Regions from separate parts of the Viridibacterium curvum genome, predicted to be linked through region 3. Evidence: predicted binding sites of a transcription regulator. Region 3 holds the regulator's gene; each other region holds the start of a gene.

Region 1 (4,878 bases), on a different contig from region 3:
AGCGTGGTGCCCTTCAATGCTTCGGGCACGATGGGCTGTTGCGGCGCGTTGGCGCCCATCTTGGGGCCCCAGAAGCCAAGCTTGCCAGCCAGCTTGGCGGCGATCTTCTCGCGCACGGCCGGCGTGGTCACCACCTGCGCTTGCGGAAAGATCTGCTTCAGCGTCTCGGCGCCAAAGTAGAAATCCGGGTCGGCATTGCTGATGAAGATGGTCTTCAGCGTCTTGCCCGTGTCGAGCACATTGGCCGCCACGCGCAGGGCGTCGGCGCGGGTGAAGCCGCTATCGATCACCACCGCTTCGCTCTTGCCGCTCACCACCACGGCATTCACGTTGAAGCTGTTGCCGTCGGCGTTGTAGACCTTCAGCGTCAGCGGCGCGGTCTGCGCGCTGGCGCCACCGCTGGCGACAACGCCCAGGGCCAGGGCGGGAACTAGGGAGCGGGCGATCTGCCGGGGGCTGAACTTGATGCTGAACATGTGAATCTCCTTCAAGAATGAATGTGCGGGGATGCGACGAGGAGGACTTTAAGTTTTGCGTATTGGTAGATAAAGTACTCAACAGTTGATTATTTGTTGCATGGATCGTCGCAATGGACAGACTGACCGCCGTACGCGTGTTCGTAGAAGTGGCAGACCGGGCCAGCCTCACCCAGGCTGCCGAACAGCTGGAGATGTCGGCCGCGATGGTGAGCCGCTACCTCGCCGCCATCGAGGGCTGGTTTGGCGCGCGCCTGCTGCACCGGACCACGCGCAAGGTCAGCCTCACCGATGCCGGCCTCGCCGCCTTGCCTGCCTGCCGCCAGATGCTGGAGATTGCCGAAGACGTGCAGCACCTCGCCGCCGAGCGCAGCCGCGAGCCCGCCGGCGTGCTGCGCGTGGCCAGCGCCGGTTCGTTTGCCGATGCGCAGCTCACCGCCGCCCTGGTCGACTTCCAGGCGCTGTACCCGCAGGTCGAGATCGCCCTCTCGGTGGGCGACCGTGCGGCCGACCTGGTGGGCGAGCGGGTCGATCTGGCCGTGCGCATCACCAACACGCTCGACCCCGCCATGATCACGCGCCCACTCGCGCGCTGCCGCTCCATCCTCTGCGCCTCGCCGGCCTACCTTGCCCGCCACGGCACCCCGCAAAGCCTCGACGCACTCCAGCAGCACCGCTGCATCGCGCACGCCTTCGGCATCGGCCGGCAATACCGCTTCACGCGCGGCAACGAGCTCATCGAAGTGCCCGTGCGCTGGAGCTTCCACACCAACGAGACGGCCGTACTGCGCCGCGCGGTGCTCTCGGGCGCCGGCATCGGCATGCTGCCCAGCTACTACGTGGGCGACGAGCTGCGCACCGGCGCCCTGGTCGCGCTGCTGCCCGACGAGCAACCCGAAGCGCTCGGCATCCACGCCATCTACCTCTCGCGCCAGCACCAGCCCCTGGCACTGCGCCTGCTCGTCGACTTCCTCGCCGACCGCTTTGGCGGGGACCCGGCACCGTGGGACAGGACGCCTGACACCTGAATGTCGGGGCGATGTGTTTCCACGCCAGACACCACACAAAACCCACATTCCTCACAGCCACCTCGTCGGCATACGCAAAATTAGTCGCATAAAAACAATGCCTTGATGGATGGCATGCAGCTTGCTGAAGTCCCCGCAAAGGGGGTTTCACATGCTGACCGCTTTCACCATCAATGACACGACCTTGCGCGACGGCGAACAGACCGCCGGGGTGTCGTTCACGGCTGAAGAGAAGTGCGCCATCGCCCAGGCACTGTCGGAGGCCGGCGTCACCGAGATGGAGATCGGCATCCCCGCGATGGGCGCCGATGAGATCGAGGTGATCAACAGCATCGCTGCCCTGGGGCTGCCTGCGCAACTGATGGTGTGGGGCCGCATGGTGGATGCCGACGTCAAGGCGGCGCTGCGCTGCCATGTCGATGTCGTACATCTCTCGATCCCCGTTTCGGATGTGCAGATCGAACGCAAGCTGCGGCGTAACCGCCAGTGGGTGCTTGACCAGATCCGCCCCCACGTCGAGCGTGCTGCCGCCACCGGCATGGATGTCAGCGTCGGCATGGAAGATGCCTCGCGCGCCGACATCGACTTCCTCTGCCGCGTTGCCGAAGCCGCGCAGGAGGCTGGCGCGATCCGCTTGCGCTTTGCCGACACGCTGGGCATTCTCGACCCCTTCTCGACGATGGAGCAGATCGGCAAGCTGCGCCGCGCCATCGATATCGAGATCGAGATGCACGCCCACAACGACCTGGGCCTGGCCACGGCCAACACGCTGGCCGCGTTCCGCGCCGGCGCGACGCACGCCAACACCACGGTTAACGGCCTTGGCGAGCGCGCCGGCAATGCGCCGCTCGAAGAAGTGGTGATGGCCATGCGCCACATCCATGGCGAAGACGTCGGCATTGACAGTCACTGCCTGCTACCCATCTCGCGCCTCGTCGAAGCCGCCTCCGGCCGGCCGGTCGCCCCCAACAAGAGCATCGTCGGAGAAGGTGTGTTCACGCATGAATCCGGCATCCACGTGGATGGCCTCATGAAAGACCAGCAGAACTACCAGGGCTTCGACCCCGCCGAACTCGGCCGCGCGCATCGCCTCGTGCTCGGCAAGCACTCCGGTTCGCATGCCGTACAAGCCGCCTACGCGCGCCTGGGCCTGCACCCGACGGCACTCGAAACTGCGCAGATCATCGAGCGCATCCGCGACTACGCCATGCAGACCAAGCGCGAACCCGACGCGCTGGCGCTCGCCCAGTTCTACCTCGAAGCTGCGCGCACGCTCAAGGAAGTCGCATGAGCCCCGAGCATTCGATCCGCGACTCGCTGGCCGCCGCTTCGGTGAATGAGGCCCGCCCCGGCCTCTTCGCCATGCTGCGCGAAGACGTGGCCTGCGTCTTCCAGCGTGACCCTGCCGCGCGCAACACGCTCGAACTGCTGACCATCTACCCCGGCATCCAGGCCCTCGTGCTGCATCGCCTGGCTCATGCCATGTGGAAGATGCATCTGCGCTACCTGCCACGCCTCATCTCCTTCGTGGCGCGCCTCGTCACCAACGTCGACATCCACCCCGGTGCCACCATCGGCCGGCGCTTCTTCATCGACCACGGCGCCGGCGTCGTGATCGGCGAAACAGCCGAGATCGGTGACGACGTGACGCTCTATCACGGCGTCACTCTCGGCGGCACGACCTGGAACCCCGGCAAGCGCCACCCCACGCTGGGGCATGGTGTCGTGGTCGGTGCAGGGGCGAAGATTCTCGGGGCCATCACGGTGGGCGACCGCGCACGCGTGGCGGCCAACTCGGTGGTCATCGAAGACGTCACCGCCGGCATGACCGTGGTCGGCATTCCCGGCCGCATGGTTGTGCCGCGCAGCCAGCGCCGCATCACCGACAGCGGCATCGACCTCGACCACCACCAGATGCCCGACCCCGTCGGCAAGGCCATCGGCTGCCTGCTCGACCGCATCGGCGAACTGGAACAGGAAGTGCTTCGCATGCGCGGTAGCAAGACAGCCCCCGGCTCGGCCAACTGCGCCGAGCCGCCCCCCGAGGGGGCAAAGAAAGTCTTGGGGCGGCCCGGCGACTTTCTTTCCGTCACGCCAACGACCGCCTGCGGCGACTGTGACGACACCTGTTCCCAACCGACTTTCGATGGCAGCACGACTGCCACGCATCACCCGGAGTAAGCCACCATGAACGAACTCACTACCCGCCTCGCCAAGCTCTCTTCGGCAGAAGAGTTCCTGGACTTCTTCTCGCTGAGCTACGAACAGTCGGTCGTCAATGTCAGCCGCCTGCACATTCTCAAGCGCTTCTACCAGTACCTGCGCCGCGACCCCGAGCTGGCCAGCCTCAGCGACGAAGCGACGCTGTACGCACGCTATCGCAGCCTGCTGGCGCAAGCCTACGAAGACTTCGTGAAGTCGACGCCGGCGCAGGAGAAGGTCTTCAAGGTATTCCAGGATACCGACGGCAAGCAGAGTGTCACGCTCGACAGCCTGCGCTCCACCCTGCCCTCCGCTGCCTGATCCGCCTCGGCCCGCCAGCATGAACGAGATCCAGCTCTTCCTCTCCCACGCCATCCAGCTCGAACGCGAAGCGGCCGAGCGCTACCAGGAACTGCACGCTGCCATGACCGAGGCAGGTCATGGCGAGGCGTCAGCCTTCTTCGGCACGATGGCCGTGTTCGCCCACAAGCACCTGGACGAAGCCGTCGCCATGGGCGGTTCGCACGCACTGCCCGAGCTCGATCCGAATGCCTTCCGCTGGTTCGGTGGTGTGTCACCCGAAGCGCCGGATCTGGAGTCGCTGTCGAGCATGGTCGATCTGCAGACGGCGCTGCTGATGGCCCTGCAGGGCGAGCACCGCAGCCACGTGTTCTACAGACAGGTCAGCGAGTTGAGCCAGGACCCGGAAGTGCGTCGCGTCGCGGGCGAGTTCGCGGCGGAGGAAGCCGAGCACGTCGCAGCCCTGCAGCAGTGGCTGGCACGCACGCCCGTCAAGGCGTGAGGGATTGGCCATGAGCAACACGAAACTGTTCCTGGCGAATGTCGTGGCGCTCGAAGGCGAGGCCGCCAGTCATTACGAGGCCTTTGCGCAACGCGCACTCGCAGCGGGTGACAGCGAGCTGGAAGCCTTCTTCTCGGGCCTCGCCGAACTGACCCGCCTGGAGGCCGCCGAAGCCAGCGCCAATGGCGGGCTGGAGATGCGCGCCAGCATTCACCAGCACCGCATCGAGCGCAGCGCGCCCGCCCCGCGCAGTGCCGTGCGCGTGGGCAGTGACGCCCTGCTCGAACTGCACCGCGCGATGACCCTGGCCCTCGAACTCAAGCGCCGCAGCCACGCGTATTACGCCAGCATCGCTGCACTGACGGCCGAC
Region 2 (4,878 bases), on a different contig from region 3:
CCGCGCCGCGAGCAAGGATTCGAACCGTGGCACACGCCCGGCGGTGACAGCGGTGACGAGATAAGCCCGGGACGCCTCCGAAACCCGCCCCCTGCGGAGCTGCGCATAACTCATCGCCCCCTCCCACCCCGTAGGTGCGACTTCAGTCGCACAAATCACAGCCTCGCTCCTGCCCCCGATGTCCGGCTAAAGCCGGACCCACCAACCCCGTAGGTGCGACTTCAGTCGCACAACCACCGCCTCAATTCCCACCAGGCGTCCGGCTGAAGCCGGACCTACAACCCTCTTCGTAGGTGCGACTTCAGTCGCACACCCATGCCCCGATTCCCCAAAAACCCCGGCTGAAGCCGGACCTACACCCGGCCCTACGCCCGCATCAACAACCCGTTCGGCATTACAGGCAACGCCCCTTGTCCGGCAAGGCCCAGTCCTTGCGCAGATACAGCTTCTGCGCGTATTCCACGAAGGGCTTGCTGTGGATCGGCGCAAAGGCTCCGCAGGCAATCTCGTTGATGCGATCCGCTTCCGCCTTGCGATCAGCCATCGTGTAAGCCGCCATGCAGGCCGTGAGCGTGTTGTACTGGACCTTGTGCGGCAGCATGCGGTCGCAGACTTCCACGATGGCAGGCAACCGGTCGGCGTCCGAGGTCCGCCAGGCCCGCAAACGCAGCACCGCTGCCTGCGGCGCGAGCAGGGAATGCGCGCCAATCGACGCGCCGACAGCATCCAGCCGCGCAGCCGTCGCCAAGTCTGGCGAGGTGTCGGCATTGAGCGTCTTGTAGGCCTGCTCCAGCCGACGATAGTCACCCCAGGTCGAACCCAGCACCACGGCACCCAAAGCCAGCGGCACGATCAGCCACAAGGCGTTGAATCGCAAGCTCGGTAACCGCTCGTCACCCGCATCGATCACCCCGATGGCGCACCCCAGCGGCACCAGGAAATAGACGTACCACAACGGGTACTCCACGAAACTGTGCGACGCCAGCACCGCCAGAATGCCCAGGCCCCACCAGCTCTCCAGCGTCGGCGTCTCGCGCCAGCGCCGCCACAGCCAGGCCAGCACCAGCAAGCCGGCGACGAAGATGAATACCAACCCCAATTCAGCCGCGAAGTGCAGCACCGTGTTGTGGGCGTTCTCGCCGATACGCACCCAGTTTTCAGGCGGCAGGCCAATGCTCGCCAGCGCGGTCTGCCAGGCAAACATGCCTGGTCCAACACCGGTGAATGGATGTTCGAGCGCCGTGCGCGCAGCAACGATCCAGTCGAACATCCGCTGGCCGTTGGAACCGCTCTCCCCCACCCGGTCGATTGCCGACGTCACACCCAGCGCGGCCTGCGCATTGCCATAAGCCAGCCAGATCTGGGTCGCCACACTCAGCAAGGTCAGCACCGCCAAACCCGACCAGACCTTGCGGCGCTCGGCAGACGGCATATGGCGAACATAGAGAGCGCCCAGCACCGGCACCAGCGCGGTGTACAACCACACAGAGCGCGACACGGACAGCGCCGCAAACACATTGATCGCAACAGCCGACACCAAGGCCGGCAACGCCGGGAAAACACCACGCACCCACAGATAGGTCAGCGAGACCAGGCCCAGCCACAAAAGGTTGGCGTAATGGTTCTGCTGAGCAATGTTGCCGAAAGCCGAGTTCATCAGCTTGGCCATGATCACGCCGGGGTACGAGTACCCACTCAGCTGCAGAGCGCCCGCCAGACATTGCAAACAAGCACAAACGAGCATGCCCCAAGCACACCACTGCACCAGTTGCTCGCGCGACATGACATTCAGCGCTGCCGCAACAAGCACTGCAAGAACAATCGGCACGAGGAGATACAGCAGCACAGACGTCGCCGCGCCACCAGCCCCTGCCATCGCCCACGCAGCGACAACACCGGCCAGAACAGCCAGCATCGCGGTCATCGGCGACAACCGCCAACGTACAGGCCCAACCCAGGCCAGCATGGCGCCGACAGCCATCACGGCACACGCCGCAGCGAACTCGTTATAGAAGACCGTCTGGGGATAACGGTGCGAAGCCAGAATCGATGCACATTGCAACACCAGCCACAACAAGCAGATTAGCCAAACCAGCGGTGAAGAACTTTGCACAGCGACACGCCTCCTCCAGTGAGGGGCGCAGGGTGCCGTTTGCGAAATACGGCGTCAAGTGCACTGGCGGCGGAACCTTAGATCAACGGTATTGCTGGGTAGCGAACGCGTGACGTTGAAACAAGCACTTGCCCGTGCAGAAAGGTAGCGCATTGATTCTCGGCGCTCAAGGGCGAGAGTCCGAACAGATGCGCGGAGTGGCATCTGCATCGCTAGGCTCAACTGCAGCCAGTGGGTTTGTAGACTTGCGCGACCGTCGTAGCGCAAGACCAGCTTCCGGACGTCGCATCACGCTCCCAGGTCAGCGTCTGCCCAAGCACCAGAGATGACGCGCGATTGCCAAAGGTTGCGACGATCCGCAGCGGTGTTCCAGGAGCCGTAGCGAGATTCTGGATGTCTGGGTAACCGACGCCTGCGACAGGCAATCCGGACCCTGCGAACGGCGCATCCTGCATAAGATTCGAGCCGGTGTACTGCGGATCACAATCAGTGATTGCGACACCCAGAGTCAACTTGCCACTAGTAACACACTGCTCTAGCGCAGTCTTAAGCGTAGCTGTCTCGCTCATAACACGAGCCACTTGGGAACGGGCGGTGTAACTGCGATACGTATTGGTGCTAAGTGCGGCCAGTATGCCGATGATCGCGACCACTATCATCAACTCGATAAGAGTGAAGCCTTTGCTTGAACGAAAATATTCAGAAGACATGACTCCTCCGCACTCAAGGTCAGCACACTGAGGTTATAGAAAAGGGCACCCTTGGTGCCCTTTTCTGATCAAGGCCCGTGCGGCTCTAAACCGTACAGCCTTGAAACTTCCAACTACTAATTTAGATGCAACCGTTGGGCTTGAATTTAGCCGGCATAGCTGCACTGGTAGAACAGGTCCAAGCGCCCGTCGCATCAGCGCGTGTCCAAGTCAAGGTGTAGGGAGTGCCAGAGAGGATCGACGCAGCGCCATTCCCAAACGTCGCCACAATTGTGACGTCTGCACCGGCAGCCATCGGGTTAGTAATAGCAGGATAGCCAGCACCAGCAACTGCCGGAGCACCCCAAGTGCTAGCAGCCGTCATCAGAGTAGAAGCAGTAACTTGCGGGTCACAAGTCGTTGCAGCACCACCAATTGCAAGGGTAAGACGACCACCAGCGATGCAATCCTCGAGAGCCGTCTTGACGGCCGAAGTTTCACCCATGACACGCGAAACTTGGGAACGAGCAATGTAAGTCTGGTACTGCGGCAGCGCGATAGCGGCCAGGATGCCGATGATCGCCACAACGATCATCAGTTCGATCAGGGTAAAGCCCTTTTGCACTTGCTTCATGTTTGATTCTCCTGTGAATGGACGGATAGGAATCCGTGCGTATTCCTTGTAGCGAGCGGCATGCCAGATGCCAGCCCAGCCTCTGAAATCAGATTTAAACCATTTACAAACAATGCCTTAAGTAGATTGCGAGCCAACAACACCTGTCGCCATCCGGTGAATTGACGCGGGAAGCCTGCCGTTTTTCGTCACTCGTCGTCCGCAAGACGTCAACCGTCGCCATTCACGCTCCGGTAATCTTCGGGGCCCTGATTCTTGAAGTCGTACTCGAAATTCATGAGCCAACATCTCGTCCTCACAGCCATCGGTAATGACCGCCCCGGCCTTGTTGAAAGCCTTGCTGCGGTCATTTCGGCGCATCAAGGTAACTGGCTGGAGGCGTCAATGACCCATCTGGCCGGGAAGTTTGCGGGGCTGGTACGCGTTGACGTGCCTGCGGAGAGGGCCGACGCGTTGCTGGCGGCGCTTCGCATTTTCGAACCACTGCGGGTCGTTGTCGAAGTGGCAACACCGGGCGCGCCTGACAGTATCCGCCGCAGCCTCAGGCTCGATCTGGTCGGTCATGACCGCATCGGCATCGTGCGCGAAGTCACCCAGGTGCTGGCGCGCCACGCAGTGAATGTGGAATCGCTGGAGACGCGCACGTCCGCCGCACCAATGTCTGGGGAAACGCTGTTTCATGCGACGGCCCTGCTACTGGCCCCAACGGAACTGGGCATCGGCGATCTACAGAAAGACCTGGAAGCCATCTCGGCCGAGATGCAGGTTGATATTGCGCTGGGGCAGGAAGAAGACGCCTCGTAATCGCCTCACCGCCCGATAGCCACCTTGGTGACCGGTTAAAACCAGCCCTGCAGGCGCGCACGAGTCGCCGTAGGTGCGGTTTCAACCGCACAACCCACGCCCCAATTGCCGCCATGCGTTCGGCTGAAGCCGGACCTACTACAACTCTCCCTCCGCCTGAACCCAGCCCCACCACCGTGTAGGTGCGGTTTCAACCGCACAACCCACGCCCCAATTGCCGCCATGCGTCCGGCTGAAGCCGGACCTACGACCACTCTCCCTCCGCCTGAACCCAGCCCCACCGCCCCGTAGGTGCGGTTTCAACCACACAACCCACGCCCCAATTGCCGTCATGCGTCCGGCTGAAGCCGGACCTACGACCACTCTCCCTCCGCCTGACCCCAGCCCCACCGCCCTGTAGGTGCGGTTTCAACCGCACAACCCACGCCCCAATTGCCGTCATGCGTCCGGCTGAAGCCGGACCTACGACCACTCTCCCTCCGCCTGAACGCAGCCCCACCACCCCGTAGGTGCGGTTTCAACCGCACAACCCACGCTCCAATTGCCGCCATGAGTCCGGCTGAAGCCGGACCTACGCCCACTCTCCCTCCGCCTGAACCCAGCCCCACCACCGTGTAGCTGCGGTTTCAACCGCACAA
Region 3 (4,878 bases):
CCCAAGGCCGGCCAGTTCTGCATCGACAAGCACCTTGCCGCAGCCTGCCACGGTGACGTGAAGAATGGCCTGTTCTTCCGCGGCAAGGGCATGCTGCCCTTTGGCAACGAGATCCGCCCGGTGCGTGACGTGCTGGAATTCCTGTTGCGTGCGCCGCAGGCCTTGGGTTCGCCGTTGACCAAGGCTGCCCGGCCGGCCTGAGTTGCCGCCGCAAATTCGCGGCCCAAACAACAACGGCGCCTGCGGGCGCCGTTGTTGTTTTGGTTCCTGCCTAGTGCTCGAAGGGATCGTCCCGATCCAGCGCATCGCGCTGGCGGTCGACGAACTCTTGCGTCGAGTCGATGCCGCGCAGTTGCAGGATGGTGTTGCGCACGGCCGCTTCGAGCAGCACGGCGAGGTTGCGACCTGCCGCCACGGGCAGGATGATGCGGCGTACGCCAACCCCCAGCACGTCCTGTTCCTCATCGTCGAGCGTGAGGCGCAGCGGTTCGTCCTGCACGTTGCGCTTCTGCAGGTGCACGATGAGACGCAAGCGCATCTTGCGACGACAGGCCGTTTCGCCAAAGATCGTGCGGATGTTGAGGATGCCCAGTCCGCGCACTTCGAGAAAGTCCTTGAGCATCTCGGGACACTTGCCCTCGAGTACGCCCGAGGCGATGCGCGAGATCTCGACCACGTCGTCGGCAACGAGACCGTGGCCGCGCGAGATGAGTTCGAGCGCGAGTTCGGATTTGCCTGCACCCGAGTCGCCGGTGATGAGCACACCGAGGCCCAGCACGTCCATGAACACGCCGTGCAGCGAGACGCGCTCGGCGAGACGACGCGACAGGAAGGACCGCAGCACTTCGATGACGCGCGCTGATTCGAGCGGCGAGGCGAGTACGGGAACGCCAACATCTTCGCAGTTGCGGCGGATGATGTCGGGCACCTCGCAGTCGTCGGCGACGATGATTGCAGGGGGTGGTGCGGCGAGGATGGCGAGCAGGTGGTGCTCCAGCTTGTCCTTGGCCTGACGGCGCGCCCATTCGAACTCGGTCTGGCCGATGACCTGCAGGCGCGTGGGGTGGATCAGGTTGAGGTGGCCGACGAGGTCGGCTGCCCACACGCGGTCATCGTGAACGGTGATATGGGTGTCGAGCCGGCCTGCGACATGGCGCAGGCGCAGCGCGGCCCGGTTGGCTTCAAACAGCTGGGCGACGCTGGTTCGCCGCATTGGCGTCCCACTCGGCAAAGAGGCTGTGCAGCGCGCGCGCGTCGGCGGATTCCGTCAGCGCATCGCGGAATTCGCGATCACTGAACATCGTGGCGAGCTCGGACAGCAGCTGCAGATGCGCCTCGTTGGCCTGCTCGGGCACGAGCATGATGAAGATGAGACCGACGGGCTTGGCATCCGGGGCATCGAAGTTGATCGCTTCGGCCATGCGCATGAAGGCGCCCAGCGGCGACTTGAGGCCCTTGATGCGGCCGTGCGGAATAGCGACGCCTTGCCCAAGCCCGGTGGAGCAGAGCTTCTCACGCTGGGCCAGCGCATCGGTCACCAGCTTGCTGGATACACCGGCCTGGCGTTCAAACATGACGCCGGCAGACTCGAACACTGTCTGCTTGTCGCTGGCAGCAAAGTCGATGACAACGTTGGCAGCAGGCAGGATCTTGGAGATCAGGTTCATTGCAGGTAGTACGGACGCTTCGGCGCCTGGTATTCCGCGAGTTGGCGAGAGAGGGGGGAAAGTTTGCCTGATCGGACAGGCAGCGTCGAGATGAACGAGAGGTTTGTGCTGAAGCGGCCCTCTCCCTGTGCGGGAGAGAGCCGTCGCAGGGGCTCAGCCTTCTGCAGTTTGCTGGTGTTTGATGGCGTCGCGGGTATGGTCGGACGACTTTTCCTTGTGCTTGACGACCTGGCGATCGAGTTTGTCGATCATGGCGTCAATGGCGGCGTAAAGGTCTTCGTTGCTGCTTTCCACGAAGATGTCCTTGCCGCGGACATGAACCGTAACTTCGGCCTTCTGCTTGAGCTTTTCGACAGACAGGATGACATGCGTCGCAGTCACATGGTCGAAGTGACGGATTACCCTGTCTAGCTTGCCTGTGACGTATTCGCGGATGGCGGGCGTCACATCGAGGTGGTGGCCGGTGATATTCAGGTTCATAAGCGAACTCCTAGATCGTTTTGCGCTGACTGACCGGCGGAATATTGAGTGACTCGCGGTACTTCGCGATGGTTCTGCGAGCCACCACGATACCCTGCTGGCCCAACATCTCGGCAATCTTTGCGTCCGACAGCGGTTTTTTGCCGTCTTCCCCTGCGACCATCTGGCGAATCAGCGCGCGAATCGCCGTGGCGGAGCAGGCACCGCCCGTGTCCGTAGACACGTGACTGCCGAAGAAATACTTCAGTTCATAAATCCCACGCGTCGAGGCCAGGTACTTCTGTGTGGTGACCCGCGACACCGTGGACTCGTGCAGTTCCAGCTCTTCGGCAATTTCCCGCAGGGTCAGGGGCCGCATGGCCACTTCACCGTGGTCGAAGAACTGGCGCTGTCTTTCAACGATAGCCTGCGACACGCGCAGGATCGTGTCAAATCTTTGCTGGACGTTCTTTATCAGCCATTTTGCCTCTTGCAGTTGCGTGGACAGCGAGCCGCTGATGCCACGGTTCTGATGAAGGATATCGGCATAGACCCGGTGAATCCTGAGCTTGGGCATGGCCTCGGGGTTCAGGTTAGCCGTCCAGGCGCCACGGTACTTGCGCACGATCACATCCGGCACGATGTAACGCGCTTCCAGCGGCGCAAACTGGGCACCCGGATGCGGGTTGAGGCTGCAGATGAGTTCGTGTGCGGCACGCAGGCCGTCGTCATCGCAGCCCAGGCGGCGGCGGATCTTGACGAAATCACGTGCGGCGAGCTGTTCGAGACAGTGCTCGACGATGCCCATGGCCAGATCGCGCGTGGGGCTCTTGTCGCGTGCCTTCAGTTGCAGCAACAGGCATTCCTGCAGGCTGCGGGCGCCGATTCCCACGGGGTCGAAGTGCTGCACATGGCGCAAAGCCGTGACCAGCTCTTCGAGCTCGACTTCCCATTCTTCGGGGATCAGGGGGAGGAGCTCTTCAAGCTCCTGCGCCAGCATGCCGTCGTCTTCGAGCGCTTCAATGATGAGGCGGATCAAGGCGCGGTCGCGGTCCGAGAAGGGCATCAGCGCGAGCTGCTGCTCAAGGTGGTCGCGCAGGCTGGTGCTTGCGGCCTGGAACTCCTGGAAATCGCTGTCGTCGTCGCTGTCGTTGCTGCCACTGCCGCTGCCCGTGGCTTCGGCACGCCATTCGGCAGCCTCGCCGATGTCGTCGTCCGACACCGAGTCGTAGGCCTCGGTAATGGTGTCGGGCATTTCGACGGTGGTTTGCGGCTCGAAGTCCTCTTCGCCATTGGCGTGGCGGTCGGACAGTTCACTGGCTGCTGTCGCAGCCTCTGCCGTGGGCACGTCCTGCATCGGTGCGACATCTTCGCCCTCCTCGGCGCCATCGCGTTCGAGCAGAGGGTTTTCGAGCAGCATGCGCTCGATTTCGGTATTGAGCTCCAGGGTGGACAGCTGCAGCAGTTTGATGGACTGCTGGAGTTGAGGCGTAAGCGCTAGCTGTTGGGAGAGACGTAACTGGAGCGAGGGCTTCATGACTGGATGATGCGTGATTTACAGCCGGAAATGTTCACCCAGATAGATCTGGCGAACCTGGTCATTCTGCACGATCTCGTTCGGACGACCGCCCGCCAGCACTTCGCCGGCATTGATGATCCAGGCGTGGTCGCAGATACCGAGGGTTTCGCGCACGTTGTGGTCGGTGATCAATACGCCGATTCCGCGTGCCTTGAGGTAGCCGATGATCTTCTGGATGTCGATCACCGCGATCGGATCGACGCCCGCGAAGGGTTCATCGAGCAGGATCAGTTTGGGGTTGGTGGCGAGTGCGCGCGCAATTTCGACGCGACGGCGTTCGCCGCCAGACAGGGATATCGCATTGGCGTCGCGCAGATGGCCGATGTTGAGCTCGTCGAGCAGTTCGTCGAGGCGACCCCGTTGCTCGTCCTTGCCGAGCTTTTGCAATTCGAGGACGGCGAGGATGTTTTCCGTCACCGTCAGCTTGCGGAACACCGAGTTTTCCTGAGGCAGATAGGACAGGCCCAGCTGCGCACGACGGTGCATCGGCAGGTGGGTGATGTCGGTGCTGTTCAGGTGAATGCGGCCGCCATCTGCCTTGACGAGACCCACGATGGTGTAGAAGCAGGTCGTCTTGCCCGCACCATTTGGGCCCAGCAAGCCGACGACTTCGCCGCCGCCGACCTGGAAGGACACGTCCTTGACCACGGTGCGGGCTTTGTAACGTTTGCGGACGCCTTCAACCTTCAACAAACTCATGCACGGGATCTTTCAGCAACTTGCGGATCAGCTCCGCCGAAAAGCCGCGCGACTGCAGAAAGCGGGCTTGCCTGGCCCAGTCCTTCGCATCGACGGGCGGCTGCCCGAATTTCTTTTTCCACACGCTCCGTGCGCGTGTCAGTTCGTCTTCAACCAGTACCTCACCGAGTGCGGTGCTGGCGAGTTCTTCCGTCACACCACGGTCACCCAGCTCGCGGCGGATGCGGGCACTGCCCAGTCGTCCGGCGCGTGATCTCACATAGCTTTCGGCGAAGCGCGCGTCGGACTGAAGCCCTGTTTCTGCCATGCGGTCCAGCACGGCCTCCACGTCATCGCCCTCATCGGCACGCGCAGCCAGCTTGCGCCGCAGCTCCTGCCGCGAATGCTCGCGGGTGGCGAGCAGACGCAGTGCAGTGCTGGTGAGGGAGGAGGCGGGCTTCTTCACTGCGGGCTCCGGTCAGATCCGCGGACGCC

What was found. Region 3 encodes sigma-54, which starts transcription at its own class of promoters, with help from an activator protein. Its sites were predicted from a motif close to TGGCACGCTTNCTGCTNA; they were not measured.
Region 1: a site for sigma-54 is predicted at 1,615-1,632, ahead of nifV (homocitrate synthase). Genes of this name have one in related genera too.
Region 2: a site for sigma-54 is predicted at 3,555-3,572, ahead of ABEA02_RS02950 (pilin). Genes of this name have one in related genera too.

The regions. Positions count from the first base shown of each region.
Region 1 is NZ_BAABLD010000017.1:468,378-473,255, forward strand. It holds gene ABEA02_RS18565 (MBL fold metallo-hydrolase) at 1-476, opposite strand, end outside; gene ABEA02_RS18570 (LysR family transcriptional regulator) at 590-1,504, shown strand; gene nifV (homocitrate synthase) at 1,656-2,795, shown strand; gene cysE (serine O-acetyltransferase) at 2,792-3,685, shown strand; gene nifW (nitrogenase stabilizing/protective protein NifW) at 3,692-4,027, shown strand; gene ABEA02_RS18590 (ferritin family protein) at 4,047-4,508, shown strand; gene ABEA02_RS18595 (hypothetical protein) at 4,519-4,878, shown strand, end outside.
Region 2 is NZ_BAABLD010000002.1:374,255-379,132, reverse strand. It holds gene ABEA02_RS02965 (REP-associated tyrosine transposase) at 1-114, opposite strand, end outside; gene ABEA02_RS02960 (PglL family O-oligosaccharyltransferase) at 395-2,113, opposite strand; gene ABEA02_RS02955 (pilin) at 2,332-2,823, opposite strand; gene ABEA02_RS02950 (pilin) at 2,945-3,436, opposite strand; gene ABEA02_RS02945 (glycine cleavage system transcriptional repressor) at 3,713-4,240, shown strand.
Region 3 is NZ_BAABLD010000008.1:1,042,726-1,047,603, forward strand. It holds gene ABEA02_RS12630 (NAD(P)H-dependent flavin oxidoreductase) at 1-201, shown strand, start outside; gene hprK (HPr(Ser) kinase/phosphatase) at 272-1,213, opposite strand; gene ABEA02_RS12640 (PTS sugar transporter subunit IIA) at 1,182-1,667, opposite strand; gene hpf (ribosome hibernation-promoting factor, HPF/YfiA family) at 1,821-2,147, opposite strand; gene ABEA02_RS12650 (RNA polymerase factor sigma-54) at 2,158-3,663, opposite strand; gene lptB (LPS export ABC transporter ATP-binding protein) at 3,682-4,404, opposite strand; gene recX (recombination regulator RecX) at 4,385-4,849, opposite strand.